Regions from separate parts of the Brevibacterium sp. 1718 genome, predicted to be linked through region 4. Evidence: riboswitches for the same ligand, from Rfam matches in the RefSeq annotation. Region 4 holds a riboswitch; each other region holds the start of a gene.

Region 1 (4,943 bases), 2.0 Mb from region 4:
TGGGGGTGATGAGGTCGGCGACCGGCAGCAGGTGGGTGCGCACGGCCTCGACGGCATCGGTCTCGAGGAGGCGGTGGCCGGAGGTCGCGATCATCACCGGGTCGACGGTATAGAAGCCGAGCCGGCCTTCGGCGGCGCGATCGACGACGAGTTCGACGAGGTCACGGCTGCCGAGCATCCCCGATTTCGTCGCATCGACGGGCAGGTCGCCGAGCACGGAGTCGAACTGATCGGCGACGAAATCGACGTCGATCGGATAGACGCGGGACACACCGTGCGTGTTCTGCGCGACGAGGGCGGTGATGACGGTCGTGCCCATGGTCTTCCGCGCGGTGAAGGTCTTGAGGTCGGCATGGATTCCGGCACCGCCGGAGGGATCGGTGCCGGCGATGGACAGGGTGATCGGCGGGCGGGTTGTCACTGTGCACTCCCGGCGTATGCGGCGAGCAGCTCCTCTGCTGCCGTCTTCGGATCGTCGGCCATGCAGATCGCCGAGACCACGCAGATCCCGATCAGCCCACGTCCCTGCAGGTCAGGGGCACGATCGGCGTTGATGCCGCCGATCGCGACCGCGGGGATGCCCGCTTCTGCGACCAGTTCCCCGAGGCGGTCCGGTCCGATTCCGCCGGGGGCGTCTGCTTTCGTGGAGGTGTCAAAGACCGGTCCGATGCCGACGAGGTCGACGACTCCGGAGTCTCGGGCGGCGGCGAATTCGTCGCTGTTCGCGGCCGAGAGACCGATGAGCGGTTCCGCACCCAGGGCGGCGCGCACCTCGGCGACGGTGGTGTCAGTTTGGCCGACGTGGATGTGCACGTTCTCGCCTTCGTCGATGAGGCGGCGGGCCACCTCGACGCGGTCGTTGAGGACGACGGGGACCGTGCGGTCGGTGTCGCGGGTGGCGGCGTCGACGGCGGCGATGACCTGGCGGGTGAGCGAATAGAAGCCTGCATCGTCGATGTCTTTGTCGCGGACCTGGACGATGCCCACTCCCCCGGCGACGGCGGCCTGCACGGTTTCGGCGACGCTGCGGCCGGCGGCCTCGCATTGCGCGGAGTCGGTGACGAGGTAGAGGCGCGTGTCGATTCCGGCGAAGCGGTCGGCCGAGCCGTCTCGGTCGTTCGCGGTCGCGCCGTCGTCAGCCGGGTTGTCGGCGATGTGGGCGGATCCGGCGGTCATGCCTGGACGCCTTCGCCGGCGGTGAGCGTGTCGAGGCCGATTCTCGCCTGTGCGAGTCGGTCACCGTCGACGGTGTGGAGTGCGTCGAGAAAGTTCACCGAGTAGCTGCCGGACCCCTTCGCACCATCGGCGGCGAGTTCCCCGGCGACCGCGAAGTGGGCGTGGGCGGCGACGACGGCTTCGAACTTCGCCGAGGCGTCCCCACCGTTCGCGGACTGCTCAGTGGCGTTGACGGCTGAGACGTCGGCGTCGGGGTCGGCGAGTCCGGCTCGGGCGGCGGCCAGGTAGGCGACGGTGACGGCACCGAGTGAGCAGCCGGTGCCGATGACGAGCGGCATGAACTCATGTCCACCTGAGATGCGGGCGACGTGGTCAGTGCCGTCGATGTGGGCGACGACGGCATCGGTGGGTCCGGAGACGGCGACGATGGCACCGGTCTCTCGGGCCAGCTTCGCGGCAGCGGGTAGGACGGCGTCGACTTCATCGGTGGAGTCGACTCCACGACCACCGAGTCCGACTCCGGCGAGTGCGGCGATCTCGGAGGCGTTGCCGCGGATGGCGGTCGGGTGATCGGCGGCGGCGCGGCGGATGCGGGAGGTGCGGAAGTCGACGGCGCCGACGCTTACGGGGTCGAGGACCCAGGGTTTTCCGGCGGTGTTGGCGACGTCGATGGCGGCATCGGCGGCGAGCAGCTGGTGGTTCGAGGCGGTTCCGAAGTTGACGAGGATTCCGCTGGCGATCCCGGCAAACTGACCGGCGTCTGCTTCGTGATCGAGCATTGCCGGGGAGGCGCCGATGGCCAGGAGCACGTTGGCGCTGAACTGCTGCACGACGGTGTTCGTGATGCACTGGATGAGTGGATTGCTTGCGCGCAGACGCGCATTCGCAGAACGCAGGTCGAAGTCAACCATGACGATCCCTTCGCTAGTATGGCCCAGATCAGGTTCGATGGGTGTTCTCTCAGCCTCGGTGTCCTCCGTGCGCAGCGTCTTGGTGCGAACGGATCCTCATGAGGCACCCCATGTCATTGGCTCCGACTGTATCAGCCCGGTCGGACACGGGCGACTCCATACTCTGCTTGGATGCTCAGCACCGACCGCTCGACTCAACGTCGCTGTATCAAGCTATGCATTGCGCGCTCGACGCTAAGGCGAGCGGTCGGCAGAGAGAGCTTAACGCCCCACTACCCGCGCCCGACGTACCTCTGACCGCGGCGGCTGAGCGCATCGATGACAACTGCGGTGAGCAGAACAAGTGCGGTGATGATCTGCTGTGCATCGGAGTTGAAGCCGATGAGGTAGAGACCGTTGTTGATCGCACCGACGACCAGAGCACCGAGCACGGCTGCCCAGGCGGTTCCGCGTCCGCCGAACAGCGAGGTGCCGCCGATGACAGCTGCAGCGATCGCATTGAGCAGGTCCTGCGTGCTCACCAGCGTCGATCCCGCATTTGTCGTCACACCGGTCTTGATGAAGCCGAACAATGCGGCCAGCACTCCGGCTGCCATGAACACGCTGATGCGCACCCAGGTCACGCGGATGCCGGCACGCCGTGCAGCTTCGACCTTGCCGCCGACGGCGTAGATGGAACGACCGTAGCGGGTCTTGCGCAGCACGAGGTCGATGATGATCGCAATGACGATCATGAGGAAGAAAGGCATCGCCAGACCGAAGTCCTGATTGACGAGGATGAGGAACCCGAACACGATCGCGGCCAGCAGCACGATCCGCACGATCACAGAGATCCAGCTCGGAGCGCTGAGACCCTCCCGGTGGCGGCGCAGCTTCGAATAGATGATGCCGCAGCCGAAGCCGATGATCGCGACGGCGCCGAAGATATAGGCCCAGATCGCAGGAAAGTAGAAGCTGGCGAAGTCGAAGGCGAAGGTGTCCGACATCGACAGGTTCTTCTGCGTGCCCAATGTCGTCAGAGTCAGACCGGTGAACGCGAGCAGACCGGCCAAGGTGACGACGAACGCCGGGATGCCGACGACGGCGAAGAACCAACCTTGAATCGCGCCGACGACTAGGCCGAGCAGCAGCATGATGACCAGCGCCAAGGCCGGCGGCACACCTTGCCTTACCACCAAGACACCGAGCAGCGAGGCGGCCAAACCGCCCAATTGCGCCAGAGACAGATCGATCTCGCCGAGGAGCAGGATGAGGTTGATGCCGAGAGCCAGGATCGCGAGGAACGCGACCTGAGTGGAGAGGTTGACTAGGTTGGCCGGAGAGATGAAGTTCGAGTCGGCCGACTGGAATACGATGACGATGACGATGAGTGCGAGGATGACCGGGAACGACCCCAGCTGCCCCTCTTTGACCCGGCGGACGAAGGTGCCGATCACGCCTTCGGACGAGATCCGCTCATCGGTGATGAAGGAATTGCGGGTCATCGACGCTCACCCCTCCGTGCGGCGCGTTTGGTCACGACATTGTCGCTGGCTCCGGTGATCGCGGCGACCAGCACATCGGTGCGCTCGTCACCGGGGAAATCACCGGCGTCCTTGCCCAGCCGCAGCACGTGCACCCGGTCGCACACCGCCTGCACATCGGCCATATTGTGGCTGACGAGCAGCACGCCGAGGTCGCGTTCTTTGAGCCGTTCGATGAGGTTGAGCACTTCGGCCGTCTGGGCGACGCCGAGTGCCGCCGTCGGTTCATCGAGCATGACCAAGGATGGTTCGCCGAGGAGGGACCGGGCGATCGCGACCGTCTGACGTTGACCGCCGGACAGGGCCGCGATCGGTACGCGCACGCTCGGGATCTTTGCCGAGAGGCTGCGCAGCAGCTCCCAGGATTTGGCTTCCATCGTCACTTCGTCGAGGACGCCGCCGCGGGTCTTCTCATGTCCGAGGAACAGGTTGGCCACCACGTCGAGGTTCTCGCACAGGGACAGATCCTGGAACACCGTGGCCACTCCGGCATTCTGTGCATCCTTCGGGGAGGAGAATCTCTGCGCCGTCCCGTTCATGATGAGTTCGCCGTCATCGGCGGCGTGGACTCCGGCGATGACCTTGATCAGGGTCGATTTGCCGGCGCCGTTGTCGCCGACGAGGCCGACGACTTCGCCGCGACCGACGCTGAGATGGATGTCGGTCAGGGCTTGGACTGCACCGAACCGTTTGTTGATTCCGCGCAGTTCGAGCACCGGCTCGCTGTCGCTGCCCAGCGTCCGCGTCGCCTCAGTTGCCGGGTCGGGTGTCTCTGATGTCATCTGTTCCTACTTGTCGCAGTCGTTGACCCCGGCAGCCGGCGACCGGTGGCGGTCGCCGGCTCGAGGTCGGTCACGTCAGATTGTGAACGCGCACGCTCACTTCACGCCGGCATCGGCACAGAGCTTCTCCACCTTGCCTGTGCAGATGTCCTCGGCCTTGATCTGGTCACCAACGATGTCTTTGATGGTGTCGGTGGTGACGACCTTGGCTTCGACGAAGTCCGTGGGGGTGTCCTTGTAGGTCGTGCCCGCGTCGACGTCCTCGCCTGCGGCCAGGGCCACGGCGGCTTTGGCGGCGAACTCGGCCTGCGGTGGGATCGACTTGTAGATCGTGGCGTACTGGTCACCCTTGAGGATGTTCTGCAGACCGTCGACCTCGGCGTCCTGACCTGTCACGACGGGTTCGACCTTGGCTTTCTTCGTTGCGGCGATGACGCCGCCGGCGGTGCCGTCGTTGGCAGAGTAGATCGCGATCGGCTTCTCGCCCTTGCCCTGCAGCTGACCTTCGACCCACTGGCGGGCGTCGTCGGGGTTCCAGTCGAGAGTGTCGT
Region 2 (4,943 bases), 820 kb from region 4:
GGCTGACGTTGATGCCGCCGATCTGCCGGTGACCCCAGGCAGCCGAGCCCGCCTTCTGGTCCACGCACCGGTCGGGTGGTCTCTGCGGTTCTCCATCGAAGTCGAGGAGGTCGATGCACCCCATCACATCCGGTTCCGGGCGAGTGGTGATCTGCGCGGCGAAGGCCGATGGACTCTGACCGCCACCGAGGGGGTGACGACAATCGATTCTCTGTGGTGTGTGACGACGAGCAGAACGATCATCAGTGCGATGCGACCGCTGTCCGGACTCATGCATGGGGCAGTGATGAGAGCCGGCGAACGGGGACTGCGATCACGACTGGCCGACCGGCCCGGCTCCTGAGCGAACCGGTACCCAGGTCCTCGAATCTGCCGATCGCTGGTCTCTCTGGTCTGCCGAGGCGCGAGCGGCGGCCTCCCACGCCTCGATGCCCCCGGCAAGCGAGCGCAGACGTACTCCGGTCGGGACCGATCCGGACAGAATCTGGGCGGCCTCGGCCGATCGGGCCCCGGACTTGCAGTGGATGACGATATCGACGGGTGCCTCCGACCGGCCGGAGGCACCGACCAACGACTCAAGCGCCGGCCACCCGCCGTCTCGGAGGGCGCCGAGCGGCAGATGCATCGAGCCGGGGATGGCCGCCAGCTCACGTTCCCAGTCCTCCCGCACATCGACGACGAGCACATCGTCTTCGACGGACAGGAATTCGGCGACGTCGATCTCATCCGCCGCAGGCTCTGCCACGCCGCCGCCGTCGAGGTCCACAGCACAGGCGGCAGCCACCTCGGTGAGGTCGGTGACCGGGGGACGGTCGGGATCGAGGGAGAACCGCAGGGTCGAGTACTCCCCGGTCAGCGCCTCATAGCGCAGCAGCCGACCGATGAATGGGGCACCGATGCCGCAGATGAGCTTGATCGCCTCGGTTGCCATCGCCGAGCCCACGGTTCCGCACAGCACACCGAGGACTCCGCCCTCGGCGCAGTTGGGCACCGAATCGGGTTCCGGGATATCCGGGAACAGATCGCGCAGCATCGGCCCGTGACCGGGAACGAACGTGCTCACCTGACCGGCGAAGCGGAAGATCGTGCCCCACACCAACGGGGTGCCGGTGAGTTCGGCGGCATCATTGGATAAGTACCGAGTGGCGAAGTTGTCCGCCCCGTCAACGACGACATCGTGTTCAGCGAAGAGACCGAGCACATTCTCCGGGCTCAGCCGTTCCGCGATCGTGCGCACCTCGAAGTTCGGATCGAGCCGGTGCACGGCATCGGCGGCAGATGAGACCTTCGGTCGGCCCACATCCGCATTCCGGTGGATGATCTGGCGCTGCAGGTTCGAGGCCTCCACCACGTCATCGTCGATGATCGTGATCGACCCGACTCCTGCGGCCGCGAGATAGTTGAGGACTGGAGCCCCGAGCCCGCCGGCGCCGATGACCAGCACCGAGGCGGCCCGCAGACGCCGTTGTCCCTCGAGTCCGAATCCCGGCAGGCTCAGGTGCCGGGAGTAGCGTTCCAGCTCCGTCCGGGACAGAGACTCCACGGGGTCGACGAGAGGAGGCAGCGACGGAGGAGTGGCGGCAACGGTGGTCATCGTGCTGCGACCATTCCATCGAACGGCGATGATGCCAATGCCAACGGTCGTTTGGGAATCCTCCCGGCTCCGGCCGCCAGATGCCCGGCCTCGACGGCCAAAGCCATCGCCCGGGCCATGGCGTGAGCATCGTGGGCGCGGGTGACCGCCGAGGCCAGCAGCACCGCGGTGCACCCGAGCTCCATCGCCAGAGCGGCATCGGAGGCGGTGCCGACACCGGCGTCGAGGATGACGGGCACCTGTGCACGGGAGACGATGGTCTCGATGTTGTGAGGGTTGAGGATGCCCAGCCCACTGCCGATCGGAGCACCGGCCGGCATCACCACAGCCACGCCAGCGTCCTCCAGACGCTTCGCCAGGGCCGGATCGTCGTTCGTGTAGGCGAAGACCGTGAACCCATCGAGGACGAGCTCCTCGGCTGCGGCGAAGAGCTCGATGGGATCCGGCAGCAGGGTGTCCTCATCCGCGATGACCTCGAGCTTCACCCAATTCGTCTCCAGCGCCTCTCGGGCCAGTCGGGCGGTGAGCACGGCATCCCGGGCCGTATAGCAGCCGGCGGTGTTCGGCAGCACCCGAATACCCAGACGCTGGAGCATGGTGAACACTGAGTCGCGGGACTCGGCATCGAAACGGCGCATCGCCACAGTGGTCAGCTCGGTTCCCGAAGCCACGAGTGCGTCTTCGAGAATGCTCAGGGAACTCGCCCCACCCGTGCCCATCACGAGGCGAGACGACATCTCCACATCATCGATCGTCCAGGTCATCTCAACCTCCCTGCACAGCGGTGACGATGTCGACGGTGTGCCCGTCGGCCAGGGTGCAATCGGACCAGGCACCGCGACGGATGACTTCACCGTCGACGGCCAGGGCGATGCCCAGGCGGCCGCCGTCGGCTGGTGTCCCATCGGGGTTCAGTTCCCGTCCGGTGACGTCGGCGATGAGGTCGAGCGCCGAGGTGGCACCCGGCAGCTCATGGCGAGCGCCGTTGAGGACGATGGTCGGTGAGTGTTCGTGGTCGGTCATGAGATGCTCCTCATCGGGTAGGCACTGGTGTGGTCTGTGGTGAAGCGGTGTGGGGACACGGACTCGAGCGTCCCGTCAGGAGGCCAGTCGGAGGCGACGCCCAGGGCGAGCTCGGCACCGAGCCTGCCGCCGAACGGGGCCAAGAGGATGCCGTGGCGGAAATACCCGGTGCTCACGATGCAGCCGGGATCGATGCGGCCGATCATCGGCAGGTCGTCCGGAGAACCGGGCCGGGCACGGGTGGTGATATCGGTGATCTCCGCGTCGAGGATGCCCGGGACCAGTCGCTGCCCGTCGGCGAGGAGCCGGTGAATCGCCCCGGCCGGAGTGCCGGAGAGTCCGTCCTCACGCGAACTGGCACCGAGCACGATCTCGCCGTCCGGGCGAGGAACCAGGTAGACGGGGCGACCATTGACCAGCCCGCGGATGGTGCGGCTCAGCAGCGGAGTCGCCTTCGCGGAGGCGCGCAGTCGCAGAACATCACCCCAGACCTCACGCAGAGGCAGCTGCGGGGCACCGACGATCGCGGACACAGCGCTGCCGGCGCAGATGATCACCTGATCGGCCTCCAACCGGCGGCCATCGCCCAGTGCGACTCCCACAGTCGTATCGCCGTCCTTGATCAGGCTGGCCGCCCGCTGGCGAATGAAGCCTCCTGAGTGAGAGGACAGGACAGTCAGCAATGCGGCAGTGAGCCGACGGGGGTCGATCGAGTGATCGCCTGGAATGTGGACTGCCCCGGCGACGGCAGGCGACAACGACGGCTCAACCCGGCGGGCAGCACTGCCGGTGATGAGCTCGGTGGCGAAACCGGACCGCGACTGTGCATCGCGCAGCTCCCGCAGAGCCTGCAGATCAGCTCGGTCACCGGCGCACACCAATGTTCCGGCATCCGAAAAACCGAGATCGCTGCCAGCGGCGCTCGCCACCTCGGCGGAGAACTGAGGATACATCTGTGCGGAGGCTCGCATCAGCGGGTACAGGGGAGTCTGCCCCCAGACCACCTCGGCGGCGGGAGCGAGCATCCCTGCGGCAGCATGGCTCGCACCCTGAGCGGGCGCAGGATCGATGATGGTGACTTCGGTACCGAGGCGGCGCAGATACCAGGCCGTGGACAGGCCGATGATCCCGGCGCCGACGACAATGACTCTCACAGCTTCTCCCTCCGGCGGCATGATCCGCATCAGGTCTGACGGTCGGCTCTTACGCCCTCTCAGCCTCGTTGGGAGGCTCCCGCGAACTCCTCTACTCTATGACCATGACCACACAGATGCCACCGCGCACCGCAGCGCGGCAGACGAAGAGAGCCTGGAGAGAGGCGCGACTGGCAGAGGCGAAGCTCTACCTGTGCACCGATGCCCGGACCGGTCAGGGCGACCTCGCCGAGTTCCTCGACGCCGCCTACCGTGGAGGTGTCGACATCATCCAACTGAGGGACAAGAGCCTCGAGGCCCGCGCCGAGATCGCGGCATTGGAGGTCCTCAAAGATATCGCCGCCCGTCACGACAAGCTCTTCTCAGTCAATGACCGTGCCGACGTTGCGCTGCTGACCGACGCCGACGTCTTCCACGTCGGTCAGGGCGACCTCACCAGTGCTCAGGCCAGGGCTGTGCTCGGACCCGATGTCATCCTCGGCCGCTCGACCCATTCCCTCGAGCAGGCGCTCGCCGCCGAGGCGGACCCGGAGACCGACTATTTCTGTGTCGGGCCGGTCTGGGAGACCCCGACGAAGCCAGGCCGCGCCTCTGTGGGGACGGCGCTGCTGACCGCAACCGCCGCCGAGGCGGCCAAACCGTGGTTCGCGATCGGCGGTATCGCGATGGGGGAGAGGCTGGATGCGATCCGGCAGGCGGGCGCGAGGCGTGCCGTCGTCGTCCGTGCGATAGCCTCGGCTGAGGATCCCGCTGCGGCCGCGCGGGAGCTCAAGGAGGAGTTGGAATGACCCAAGCAGCTGACAGCGCATCCGACGGAATGGGTGCTGGCGCTGACCTGTCGATTCTCATCGCCGGGGCGGGGGCGACCGGCGGAGCGTTCGGCACCTATCTGCAGGAGGCCGGACGCGATGTCACTTTCCTGCTCCGGCAGGCACGGGCGGAGACGGTCCGCGCTGAGGGGCTGCGCTTCACTGCACCCGGTGATGATCGGACGAATCAGGTCGATGTCATCACCGCTGAGGAACTCACAGCCGCACCACGAACCTTCGACCTCGTTATCGTCGCGGTCAAAGCGGGTGGACTCGACTCGGTCATCGCCGATATCGGACCGGCTGTGGGCGAGCAGACGACGATCATTCCGTTCCTCAACGGCATGGCTCAGATCGAGAAGC
Region 3 (4,943 bases), 350 kb from region 4:
TCGACGCGAGAACGATGAGTGGGATCGCCAACGCCAGGGCACGGACGAAGATCGCCGCGGCCGCGGCCAGTGACTCCGTGGTGAACAGAATCGGACCGAAGTCGACGACCACATCCCCGGTCTTCTCCGCCAGCAGCGCTGTGCCCCAGGCCGCAAGCAGGGCTCCGGCGGGGAGGAACCACAGCCGCTTGGCCGCGGCCATCAGATCGAGTCCCGTCGCCGGCAGAGCCAGCAATGCTGCCAGCAGCACCACTCCGGCAGAGACGAGATCGATGCTCAGCAGCGCCCCGACCATGAGGATGAGCGCGACTGCGATCTTCGTCAGCGGATTGCACCGAGCCAAAGCGGTGGAACGCACCACGGGGATGAGCTGCCCCGGATCCTCTGCGGCGACCTCGGAGGCGGGGCGAGAATTCATATCGAGACTGTCACTCACCGCGATCACCCGCCCTGACATGCGAATCCGACCCACTGATGTCGGCTTGTTCTGCGCTGCTGCGGTCGCCGAGCTGGAGGAGATCGGCCCCTATGGCCTCGAGGAACGCCTGATCGTGGCTAACCGCGACCACCGCGGAACCGTGTTCCAAGACATCGAGGAACATCTCCACCAACCGCGCCCACGTCAGCGCATCCTGACCGAAGGTCGGCTCATCGACGATGAGTACCCGGGGCCGGGGAGCCAGCATCGCCGCCACCGACAGGCGACGCTTCTCCCCACCTGAGAGACTCTGCGGATGAGCCTGCGCCAACCCGGTGAGACCGAGTCCCTCAAGAAGCTCATCCACCCGTGCCTGCGACTCGGCGGCAGACCATCCGGCCAGTCGGGGGCCAAGCTCGAGTTCGGTCGCCACGCTCGAGGTGAGGAACTGGTGCGCCGGTTCCTGGAAGACCATGCCGATGCGCGCCGCCAACTGCTTCGACGGCCAGGCGAAAGGCCGGGCCCGTTTGGCTCCTTCCCGCAGGGCCGCCTCGGCGAGGACCTGCCCGGAGAATTCGGGCAGCAGACCCGCCAAGGTCAGGGCCGTCGTCGATTTGCCTGCCCCGTTCGCACCGACGATTCCGAGCGCCTGACCGGCACGCAGGCTCAGCTCCAGGCCGGCCGCGGTGGGGGCGGCCATGCGCGGTCGAGCAACGCTGAGCCGATGGGTGCGCAGCAGAACCTCGCCGAGGCGGCCCGTCGTCCTATTGATTTCTGCGGTTCCGCCTCGGCGCGAGTCGGGGGAGTGCCGCGGCATCCAGATTCCGCAGTCGACGAGTGTGTCGGTCAGGTCCGGATCGGAGAAGATCTGCGCGGGCGGACCTTGGGCAGCAATGCCGTCGCGGCCGAGCACGATGACCCGGTCGACGTGATCGATCCACAGCTCGACCCGGTGTTCGACGACGAGCATGGTCGCCTGTGTCTCGGCCTGCACGGTGAGCACGGCATCGCGGACCTCGGCGGCCGAGGCGGGATCGATATTGGCCGTCGGTTCGTCGAGGACGATGACCTCCGGGGCCATCGCATGGATCCCGGCCAGAGCCAGCCGCTGCTTCTGCCCGCCGGACAGAGCGGCACTCGGATGCTCCGGCGGCAGATCGAGTCCCAGCGCCTGCAGGGACTCGGGGACCTGAGCGTCGATTGTCTCGGACGGGAGTCCGAGGTTCTCCATCCCGAACGCCACATCATCACCGATGCGGGAGAAGATCACCTGAGAATCGGGATCTTGGAGGACCAGCCCGGTGCTGCCTCGGCGGGGATCCGGTTTCTCACCGCCGACGAGGAGTTCACCGGTGGCCTCACCCGATTCCTCGGGCAGGACACCGGCGACGGCGTGGAGGAACGTCGATTTGCCGGCCCCGGAGGCGCCGAGCAGCAGCACTTTCTCTCCGGCCGCGATCTGAAGGTCGAGTGGACCGACAGCCGGCTGGTCACGGTCGGTGTGCGACCATGAGAAGCCGGCGGCCGTGATCGGCAGCGCCATCAGCGCAGACGGCCGGAGGCGAAGGAGCTCAGAGCACCCGTGGCCGCGATCGCCCGATAGGCGAACCAGGCGCCGATCCCGGAGATGACGAGGCCGGAGACGATCGCGCAGACGGCGTAAATCGCCTGGAAGCCGAACTGCCATTCTGCGTTGTACATGATGTTCTCGCTCACGGCCATGAACGCAGCCGCCAGCATGCCCGATGCGGCGGTGACCCACAGGGTGAAGCGCTTGTAGCCGAAGGCGGCGAAGACGAGTTCGGCACCGAGGCCCTGCAGCAGACCCGAGAGCAGAACGGTTGCTCCGAAGTGGGAGCCGAGGACGGCTTCGACGATGGCCGCGATGAGTTCGCACAGGAGCGCGGCACCGGGTTTGCGGATGATCGCACCGGCGAGCGGACCGGCCAGCACCCAGAGCCCGGCGATGAGGCCGATCGACGGCGGGAATGCCTGGAAGGCGAGTTCGAGGACCTTCCAACTCAGCGCCAACACCCAGAACACGAGTCCCACGGCGATGCCGAGAACGGCGGTGGTGACATAGTCGACCACCCGCCACTGTTTGGATTTCGGCGCCGCGGTGAAGGCGCGTGAAGGGGTGGGTGTGGTGTTCGGCGTGGTGGTTTTCGGCATTGTGCCTCCTCATTTCAAGGAGGGGTGAAGAGTCTCGACTTCCTTCGACGGTGCTAACCGCATCAGGTTCGAGGGTCTGCAGCTTTTTCTGCACTCTCAGCGCCCCTGACGGCGCTCCCCTGTCGTAGCCACCACTGTACAACAGGGGAGCGGGGCAGCGACCGGGATCCGTGGCGACGCGGAGGCCGGGGGCGGTCATCGAGGATTCACTTCCCGTTCCCATTCCCGTCGATGGGCCTCGAACAATCGGACACTACTGGTCAGTAGGAATGGGCGGGTGAATACGCATCGACTTAAGAGACCGCTCAGTGCCCTGTCCGCCGCCACCCTGCTCGCCGCTCTGGTGGCGGCCCCGGTGCCCGTGCGTGCCGAACCATCTCTCGGCTCCGGAGGGCCGACCGCGACCCAGGGTGCGAATGCCGACTCTGTTCAGACCCGCAGCCCGGACCGGTCGGATTCGCCCGCCGAGGCGGATGCTGGGAGCGAGGCGATCACCGATACCGTGTTGCAGGTCGGGGCCGACTCCACGGCGCGCAACCTCTCGTGGATGAGTGAGAGTGCCGGTGGGGGAGAGATCCGGTGGGCGCCGGCGAGTGAGCTCGTTGGCGGAAAGCTCCCCGCCGATGCTGACAAGGCTGAGACCACGGACTCGGGCCTTGCCGCCGACCTCAAGCGTCACTTCAACCATGCGAGCATGACCGACCTGAAACCTGGCATTGACTACGCCTACCAGGTCGGCAGCGAAGAGGACGGGTACACCGAGGTGCAGCAGTTCACCACAGGGTCTGCTGGAGGAGACGACGAATTCCTCGTCTTCGGCGACCCCCAGGTCGGTGCCGGAGGCGGGGATCCAGACGACGCTGCCGGTTGGGACCGGACCCTGTCCTCGGCGGCGGCCACTGCTGACGACCCGAGCTTCTTCTACTCGCTGGGAGACCAGGTCAACTCCGCCGGCAACCAGGAGCAGTACGCGCAGTACCTGGCACCGGAAGCGACCCGCACGATCCCGCAGGCGACGACGATCGGCAACCACGATGTGTCTTCGAAAGCCTACGAGCAGCACTTCAACCGACCCAATGTCAGCCAGGATCACGGCGGTGGCGGCGTCATCACCTCCGGCGGCGACTACTGGTTCATCGAGGACGGGGTCCTGTTCCTCAACATCAACTCGAACAGCCCGGACATGGATGCCCACGCCGAGTTCATCGACGAGGTCGTCGCCGAGCACGGAGACCAGGCACGCTGGACTGTTCTCGGGTTCCACCACTCGATCTATTCGACGGCAACCCATTGGGACGACCTCGACGTCAAACGGCTGCGGAAGGCGATCCCTCCGGTCGCGGCCCGCAATGACATCGACCTCGTCGTCTCCGGCCACGACCACATCTATAACCGCACCTTCCTCATGGACGGCGAAGGCAAGCCTGTTGAGGGCTCCGAAGCGGGAGCCGAGGAAGAGAAGGAAGACGGGCAGACGCTCTACCTCACGCTGACCTCGTCATCAGGGTCGAAGTTCTATGACTACGTTCCCGGCCTCGACTGGGAAGGCAAGAGCGTCCACAACGACGTGCCCGCCTTCACGCGGGTCCGGGTCAGCGACGAGGCGCTGCGGGCGACGACCTATGAGGTGCCGGCAGGTGGGCCACCGGCCGATGGTGAGCGCGCGGAAGCGCAGGCCGCAGCCGAGCAGATCGACGATGTCGAACTCAGGCGCGCCGAGGCGGAAGAACCCGCCCCGGATGACGACGCCGGTGCAGACGCCGGTTCCGGCGCCAGCGCGGGTGCCGACTCCGCGGCAGGTGCTGATGATGCAGGTGCGAATGATGACGCCGACAGTGCAGGAACGAGCGACGACGCGGACGCAGGTGCCGATGATGCCGGAACCAGCGACGACGCGGACGCAGGTGCCGAGGATGCCGGAACCAGCGACGACGCTGGTACGGGTGGCACCGCCTCCGACAGCGCCGCCTCCGACGGTGCTGCCTCGGGTGGTGTCGGGTCTGACGGTACCGACGACGAGAACGGAACAGACTCGGGGACAGCAGATGCCGGCACTGCCGACTCCGGCTCCGAGGCAGATGCGACCGAGGCGAACGCCGCAGGAACGGGCGATGATTCGGATTCATCCGGGACCGCATCGGCGAGTGGGGATGGAGACCTGCCCCGCACCGGCGGTGGGCTCGCACTGCCCTTGGCCGTCGGCGCGGGAGCGCTGGCACTCGGTGCGACACTTCTCGTGGTGAGCCGTCGCCGCCGAGGTGCCGGGCTCAGCTGATCGGCACAGCCGTGCTGATCAACCCGGCGCTGTCGATTAGCTCGGAACCACCATGACCGGACCCTCGGCGTGGTTGAG
Region 4 (4,943 bases):
TCACCGCCCAGCGCCGTCAGGTGTGGTTCGAGACCACCGGTCGCAGGGGACGCTGGGTCATCCCCGACTGGACACGCGTGGCCGAGGAATACGACGGTGTCCACGTCGGTCTCGCCGGCTATCTGCGGGCGGCAGGTGCGGTCATCGATGTGGCGGAGGGCCACCTCGGCGAGGAATCGGAGACCATCCCCACGGCAGGTAACACGGACGATCGGACCGCGAGTCTCGTGGCGGGCTGGCACCCGGATACTACGTACTGGCTGAACAACGTCATCGAGGCCGTCACCGAGGTGGCCGAATGGCACTATGACAGCGACGCTGATCGGTGGGTGCGGGGCTGAGCCGGCCGCGCGTCCCTGTGGAGACGCGCTCAGACGGTCGGGGCCGGCAGGGAGGGATCAGTCGCCCGGGGCCAGGCTCGGGGCCTCCGTGATCCCGAACCGGGACTTGAGAGCCCGGCGGGCGGCGAACCAGCCGTTCATCCCGTGCACGCCCGGTGCCGGCGGGGTCGCTGCCGAGCACAGGTAGGCACCGGGGACGCCGAGGCTGTAGTTGTCCCAGCTGGTGCGCGGGCGGGCCATCATCCGGTAGAAGGAGACGATGCCGGTGGCGATGTCCCCGCCGATGTAGTTCTGGTTGTGCCCGGCCATCTCGGAGGCGGGGATCGCGTTGTGCGCGACGATGCGGTCGCGGAAGCCCGGGGCGAAGCGTTCGAGCTGGCGGGTGATGTACTCGGTCGGGTCGAGCGGGCAGTCGAAGGGCACGTGCGCATACGTCCACAGCGGTCGCAGGCCGTTCACCTCGCGGGATGGGTCGAAGACGGTCGGATCCGAGACGAGGCACACGGGATCGGCGGGCATGCGACCGGACATCACCTGTGCCTCGGCGGCGGCCATCTGCGTCCGGGATCCGCCGATGTGGATAGTGCCGGCACGGCCGACCTCGGGGTCGGACCAGGGGACCGGTCCATTGAGGACGAAGTCGACCTTGGCAGCGGCGTTGCCGTGTTTGAAGCTGCGCAGGGCTTTGTCGACGTGGCTCGGGATGAGGCCGGAGAAGATCTGCGCGGCGTTCAGCGCCGAGGTGTCGAGCAGGTAGGCGCGGGCAGCGGGCATGTCCGATACGTGGTCGATGCGCGCATCCGTGTGCACGGTTCCGCCGTGGGCTTCGAGGTCGGCGACGAGGTAGTCGATGATCGACTGCGATCCGCCGATGGGGGAGGGCCAGCCGCCCGCGTGGGCGACGGTAGAGAGCATCGTGGCCGTGGCCGCGGTGCCCATCGCCGGCAGCCCACCGATGGCGTGCGCGGCGACGCCGGTGAACAGGGCCTGGGAGGATTCGTGGGAGAGCGGAATGTTCCACGCGGGACTGGCCTGGGACAGGAGCCGCAGGCCGAACTTCACGACGTTCGCGATGCCGGGAAGATCGCGCAGGGTCTCTGGCACAGAACGTTTGTCACCGAGGGAGAGCCAGATCGCGTCATCGACCCGGTCGAGCAGCGGAGCGAAGAAACGCCGCCATTCCGGTCCTGCCGCGCCGAGGTGGTCGACCGTCTTTTCGAGATCGTGGAAGGCCAGCGCGGCGGGTTTGCCGTCGAGGGGCTGGGCGTAGGAGATCTCGGGGGTGGTGAACTCGAGGCCGCGGGCACGCAGGTCGAAGTCGACGAAGAAGGGGCTGGCGATGGCCAGTGGGTGGACGGCCGAGCAGATGTCATGAGTGACGCCGGGGGCCAGACCGAGGTCGAGGGTGCGGGCGCCGCCGCCGATCGTCGGCTGAGCCTCGTAGACTTCGACGCTCAGCCCGGCACGGGCCATGGTGACGGCGGCGGCCATGCCGTTCGGGCCGGATCCGATGACGACTGCATCTACACCTGTGCTCATGGGGCCAGTCTAGGTCAGTGAGATGGACGGCTGCGGTGTGCGTTCCCTGGCGGCTCAGTTGTCGTACACGTTGTCGAAGAAAGCGCATTCGAGGTCGACGGCGTGCCGCCACACGCGGGTCAGGGACTCGGCGGCTTCGGCGTCGCCGGAGGGGAAGACGCGTTCGAGTTCGTCGACGAGGAACTGCACCCACCCGTGAAAGGCCTCGCCTCGGTGGAGATCGATCCAGCCTCGGTGAATATGTCGCGGCGGCATGTCCTTCCGGGACTCGGCCCAGTCGAGATAGAGCCATTCGGCGACAACGAGGACGACGAGCAGCTGCGGATACGACGCCGAAGCGACTGACGAGTCCATGAGATTGCGGAACCCAACCGTCGGGGCGGTCAGTTCCGGGTGGAGATAATCGGCTGTATCGACTCCCAATTCGGCGAAGGAGTCGACGAAATAGGTGTCCTCATCGGCGACGAGCATTCCCAGCTGTCGGGCGAACCGCAGCTTCGCCTCGAGTTCATCGGCGTGGGCCACGCACGCGCCGAGCATCGACAGAAACGACTCGAAGAACTGATAGTCCTGCACCAGATAGTCGCGCATCACTGCGTCGTCGATGCTGCCGGCGAAGAGATCCTGGACGAATCTGTGTTCGACGGCTCCCGCCCACTGCCGGCTGGTCGAACTCACCAGTGCTGATACCGCTCCGTCGGCGTCCACGGTGATCGATGTGTCGAAATCTGTGGTGGTCATTGCTTGTCCACTCCCTCCGCCGGTGCTCACCGGATCAGGTTCAAAGGGTCTGCATGCGCACTCTCAGCGCCGGTCCTTTCGGCGCTCCCCTGTAGCACATCGACACTATCATCGGGATAAGGTGTGCTGTCAGAGCGAACGGGCCAGGGCCGGCAGATCAGGGCCGGTCGGGCCCGGACCGGCGGATCAGGGTCGGCCGTTCCAGATCGCGATTGTCGAGCACCCATGTGGCGTTTTCCCACGGAGCAGCCTCGGCGAAGTAGAGTCGCTGACCACCGACGTAGCGGCGATTCGACTCATCCTCGGGATCGGCATCGAAGGCTCCGGCAAATCGCTCGTTTCCTCGTGGGACCGAGACTTCAAACGGAACATCGACCCAGATGCTCGCATCCCAGAGATCCACAAGCTCGGGACGATGGAGGAAGATTCCCTCGACCAGGAGGACGCAGTCGTTCGGCAGGCTCCGAGGTTCGGGCGCTATCGGCCGATCCTTGTCGACGTCCCACACGGCTGGAACGACCGAGTCGCCTCGTCGAAGTGGTTCGACGACGGATTCGACGAAGGCTCCGTAATCATAGGAACGGCGATAGAAGGTGTCTGGCCCCTTGCCTTGGGCGTAGCGGATCGCCCGAGGGTGGTGGAACCCGTCGATGCTGATGGCGGTGACCCGGCGGTCGGAATCTTGTCCAGGAACGTCCGCAGCGGTCTTGGCCAAATTCACGAGCTCGTGAGCGAGCATCGTCTTCCCCACACCGTCGACCCCATCGAGGGCCACGAGAGCGCGTTGCCTAGGCCGGACTGCGCGGAGATCGGCGAGCAGGTGACGTAGGACCGTGTCCCGGGACCTCACCTGGATGCGGACCCGGCGAGTGGCACGGACGGTGGGGCCGCCTCGGCGAGGGTGTCGGCGATGAAATCGGCGATACGGTCCGCGGCAGGCTGACGACCTGCCGACTGTTCGGCGGACTCGACGGACGGGTTGTAGTTCGTGTTCGTGTTGATGTCGTAGACGACCTGACGGCCGTCGGCGGTCTCGATGAACTCGACGCCGGCGATCTCGATGCCGAGGTCGGCCAACAACGTCTCGAGCCGAGCGATGAGCGGTGTTCCGGCCGTGATCTCCTCACGGCGGGCGAACTGGGGGACCGCCTCGACGTCGGGATCGGCCCCGGCACTCGGAATCGTGCAGGCATCGGCCGGGCACAGCTCGAACGACCCACCTGAGATGTCGACGCGCACCGCATAGTGGAAGCGTCCGCCGATGACTTCGGCACGGGTGATGAACGGCTGGGCAGGCTGCACATATTCCTGGATGAGGGTGATGCCGTCGATCGGCGCATTCGCTCCACCGGGCGCGAACTCATCGGCGACCGCCTCGAGCTCGGCGTGGGAGTCGAAGCGACGCACACCGAGGCCCTTGCCGCCCTGATTGTGCTTCGTGATGAATGGGGGAGTGAAGCCGGCCGCGGCGTCGACGAGCGCCCCCGGTCCGAACGCGGCGGCGGTGCGCGGAACATCGAAGCCCCGGCCGGCCAGCTCGCGATGCTGACGGACCTTGCTCACCTCGAGCTCGTAGACATCGCGTCCGTTGATGACTCGGCGGCCGGCGGCGGCGAGCCAGTCGAGGACCGCACGCCCGTACTCCTTCACATGCGGATCGGTCCGGGTGTGCGCCGACGCCGACAGCCGCGACCAGAACACCCCCTGTGGGGGCTCGGCGTCGAGATCGATCGTGGTCTCGGGCAGCAGCCATTCGACGTGTGCGACGCCGAGGCGGTCGAGCGCATCCGTGAATGGTGCGATCCATTCCGGATTGTCGTGGATGATGTGCACCGTCGGAGTGCCGCCGACGGGCAGGGCATGAGAACTCATCGCGAACCTTCATCGTGTGGAGCCGGTGCGGCCGAGAGTACGCGGAAACATCGGCGGATCTGCTCAACAATCCTACGCCCTGGTGTCCAGCCCTTCGCTGTGTCAGTGCGGCGGCGTAGACTCGGGGCATGGCTATCGCAAAGCAGCCCGTTGTCGTGCTCGACGCCCCTGACGCCGGTGAACTCGCAGAGTTCTACGGCAAACTCCTGGACTGGTCGGTCACCGTCGAAGAAGACGGCACCTGGGCAGAAGTCGTCTCCAATTCGTGGCCGCCGATCTGCATCCAGCAGGTCGAGGACTACCACGCACCCAGCTGGCCCGGGCAGGCCCACCCGCAGCAGATGCACCTCGACGTCATGGTCGATGACCTCGACGTCGCCGAGGAAGCCGTGCTCGAGATCGGCGCAGGCAAGGCCCCAGAGCAGCCGGGAGAGACGTTCCGAGTGTTCC

Evidence for each region. A riboswitch is a leader RNA that binds a small molecule or an ion and turns the genes downstream of it on or off. The one in region 4 is predicted to bind thiamine pyrophosphate.
Region 1: another riboswitch for thiamine pyrophosphate. It lies ahead of ACOZ9V_RS14110 (hydroxyethylthiazole kinase); the one in region 4 lies ahead of ACOZ9V_RS03880 (TenA family protein).
Region 2: another riboswitch for thiamine pyrophosphate. It lies ahead of thiO (glycine oxidase ThiO); the one in region 4 lies ahead of ACOZ9V_RS03880 (TenA family protein).
Region 3: another riboswitch for thiamine pyrophosphate. It lies ahead of ACOZ9V_RS05470 (ECF transporter S component); the one in region 4 lies ahead of ACOZ9V_RS03880 (TenA family protein).

The regions. Positions count from the first base shown of each region.
Region 1 covers NZ_CP186550.1:3,132,431-3,137,373, forward strand. Annotated here, with positions in the region: gene thiD (bifunctional hydroxymethylpyrimidine kinase/phosphomethylpyrimidine kinase) at 1-421, opposite strand, end outside; gene thiE (thiamine phosphate synthase) at 418-1,176, opposite strand; gene ACOZ9V_RS14110 (hydroxyethylthiazole kinase) at 1,173-2,087, opposite strand; TPP riboswitch at 2,075-2,208, opposite strand; gene ACOZ9V_RS14115 (sugar ABC transporter permease) at 2,360-3,571, opposite strand; gene ACOZ9V_RS14120 (ATP-binding cassette domain-containing protein) at 3,568-4,392, opposite strand; gene ACOZ9V_RS14125 (substrate-binding domain-containing protein) at 4,489-4,943, opposite strand, start outside.
Region 2 covers NZ_CP186550.1:1,729,625-1,734,567, forward strand. Annotated here, with positions in the region: gene ACOZ9V_RS07710 (SRPBCC family protein) at 1-343, shown strand, start outside; gene moeB (molybdopterin-synthase adenylyltransferase MoeB) at 314-1,594, opposite strand; gene ACOZ9V_RS07720 (thiazole synthase) at 1,591-2,358, opposite strand; gene thiS (sulfur carrier protein ThiS) at 2,360-2,617, opposite strand; gene thiO (glycine oxidase ThiO) at 2,614-3,771, opposite strand; TPP riboswitch at 3,761-3,864, opposite strand; gene thiE (thiamine phosphate synthase) at 3,876-4,559, shown strand; gene ACOZ9V_RS07740 (ketopantoate reductase family protein) at 4,556-4,943, shown strand, end outside.
Region 3 covers NZ_CP186550.1:1,258,569-1,263,511, forward strand. Annotated here, with positions in the region: gene ACOZ9V_RS05460 (energy-coupling factor transporter transmembrane component T family protein) at 1-418, opposite strand, end outside; gene ACOZ9V_RS05465 (ABC transporter ATP-binding protein) at 429-1,961, opposite strand; gene ACOZ9V_RS05470 (ECF transporter S component) at 1,961-2,590, opposite strand; TPP riboswitch at 2,613-2,721, opposite strand; gene ACOZ9V_RS05475 (metallophosphoesterase) at 2,868-4,865, shown strand; gene ACOZ9V_RS05480 (universal stress protein) at 4,902-4,943, opposite strand, start outside.
Region 4 covers NZ_CP186550.1:908,000-912,942, forward strand. Annotated here, with positions in the region: gene ACOZ9V_RS03870 (hypothetical protein) at 1-341, shown strand, start outside; gene ACOZ9V_RS03875 (phytoene desaturase family protein) at 399-1,880, opposite strand; gene ACOZ9V_RS03880 (TenA family protein) at 1,935-2,621, opposite strand; TPP riboswitch at 2,616-2,722, opposite strand; gene ACOZ9V_RS03885 (uridine kinase) at 2,779-3,396, opposite strand; gene ACOZ9V_RS03890 (ATP-grasp domain-containing protein) at 3,468-4,493, opposite strand; gene ACOZ9V_RS03895 (VOC family protein) at 4,622-4,943, shown strand, end outside.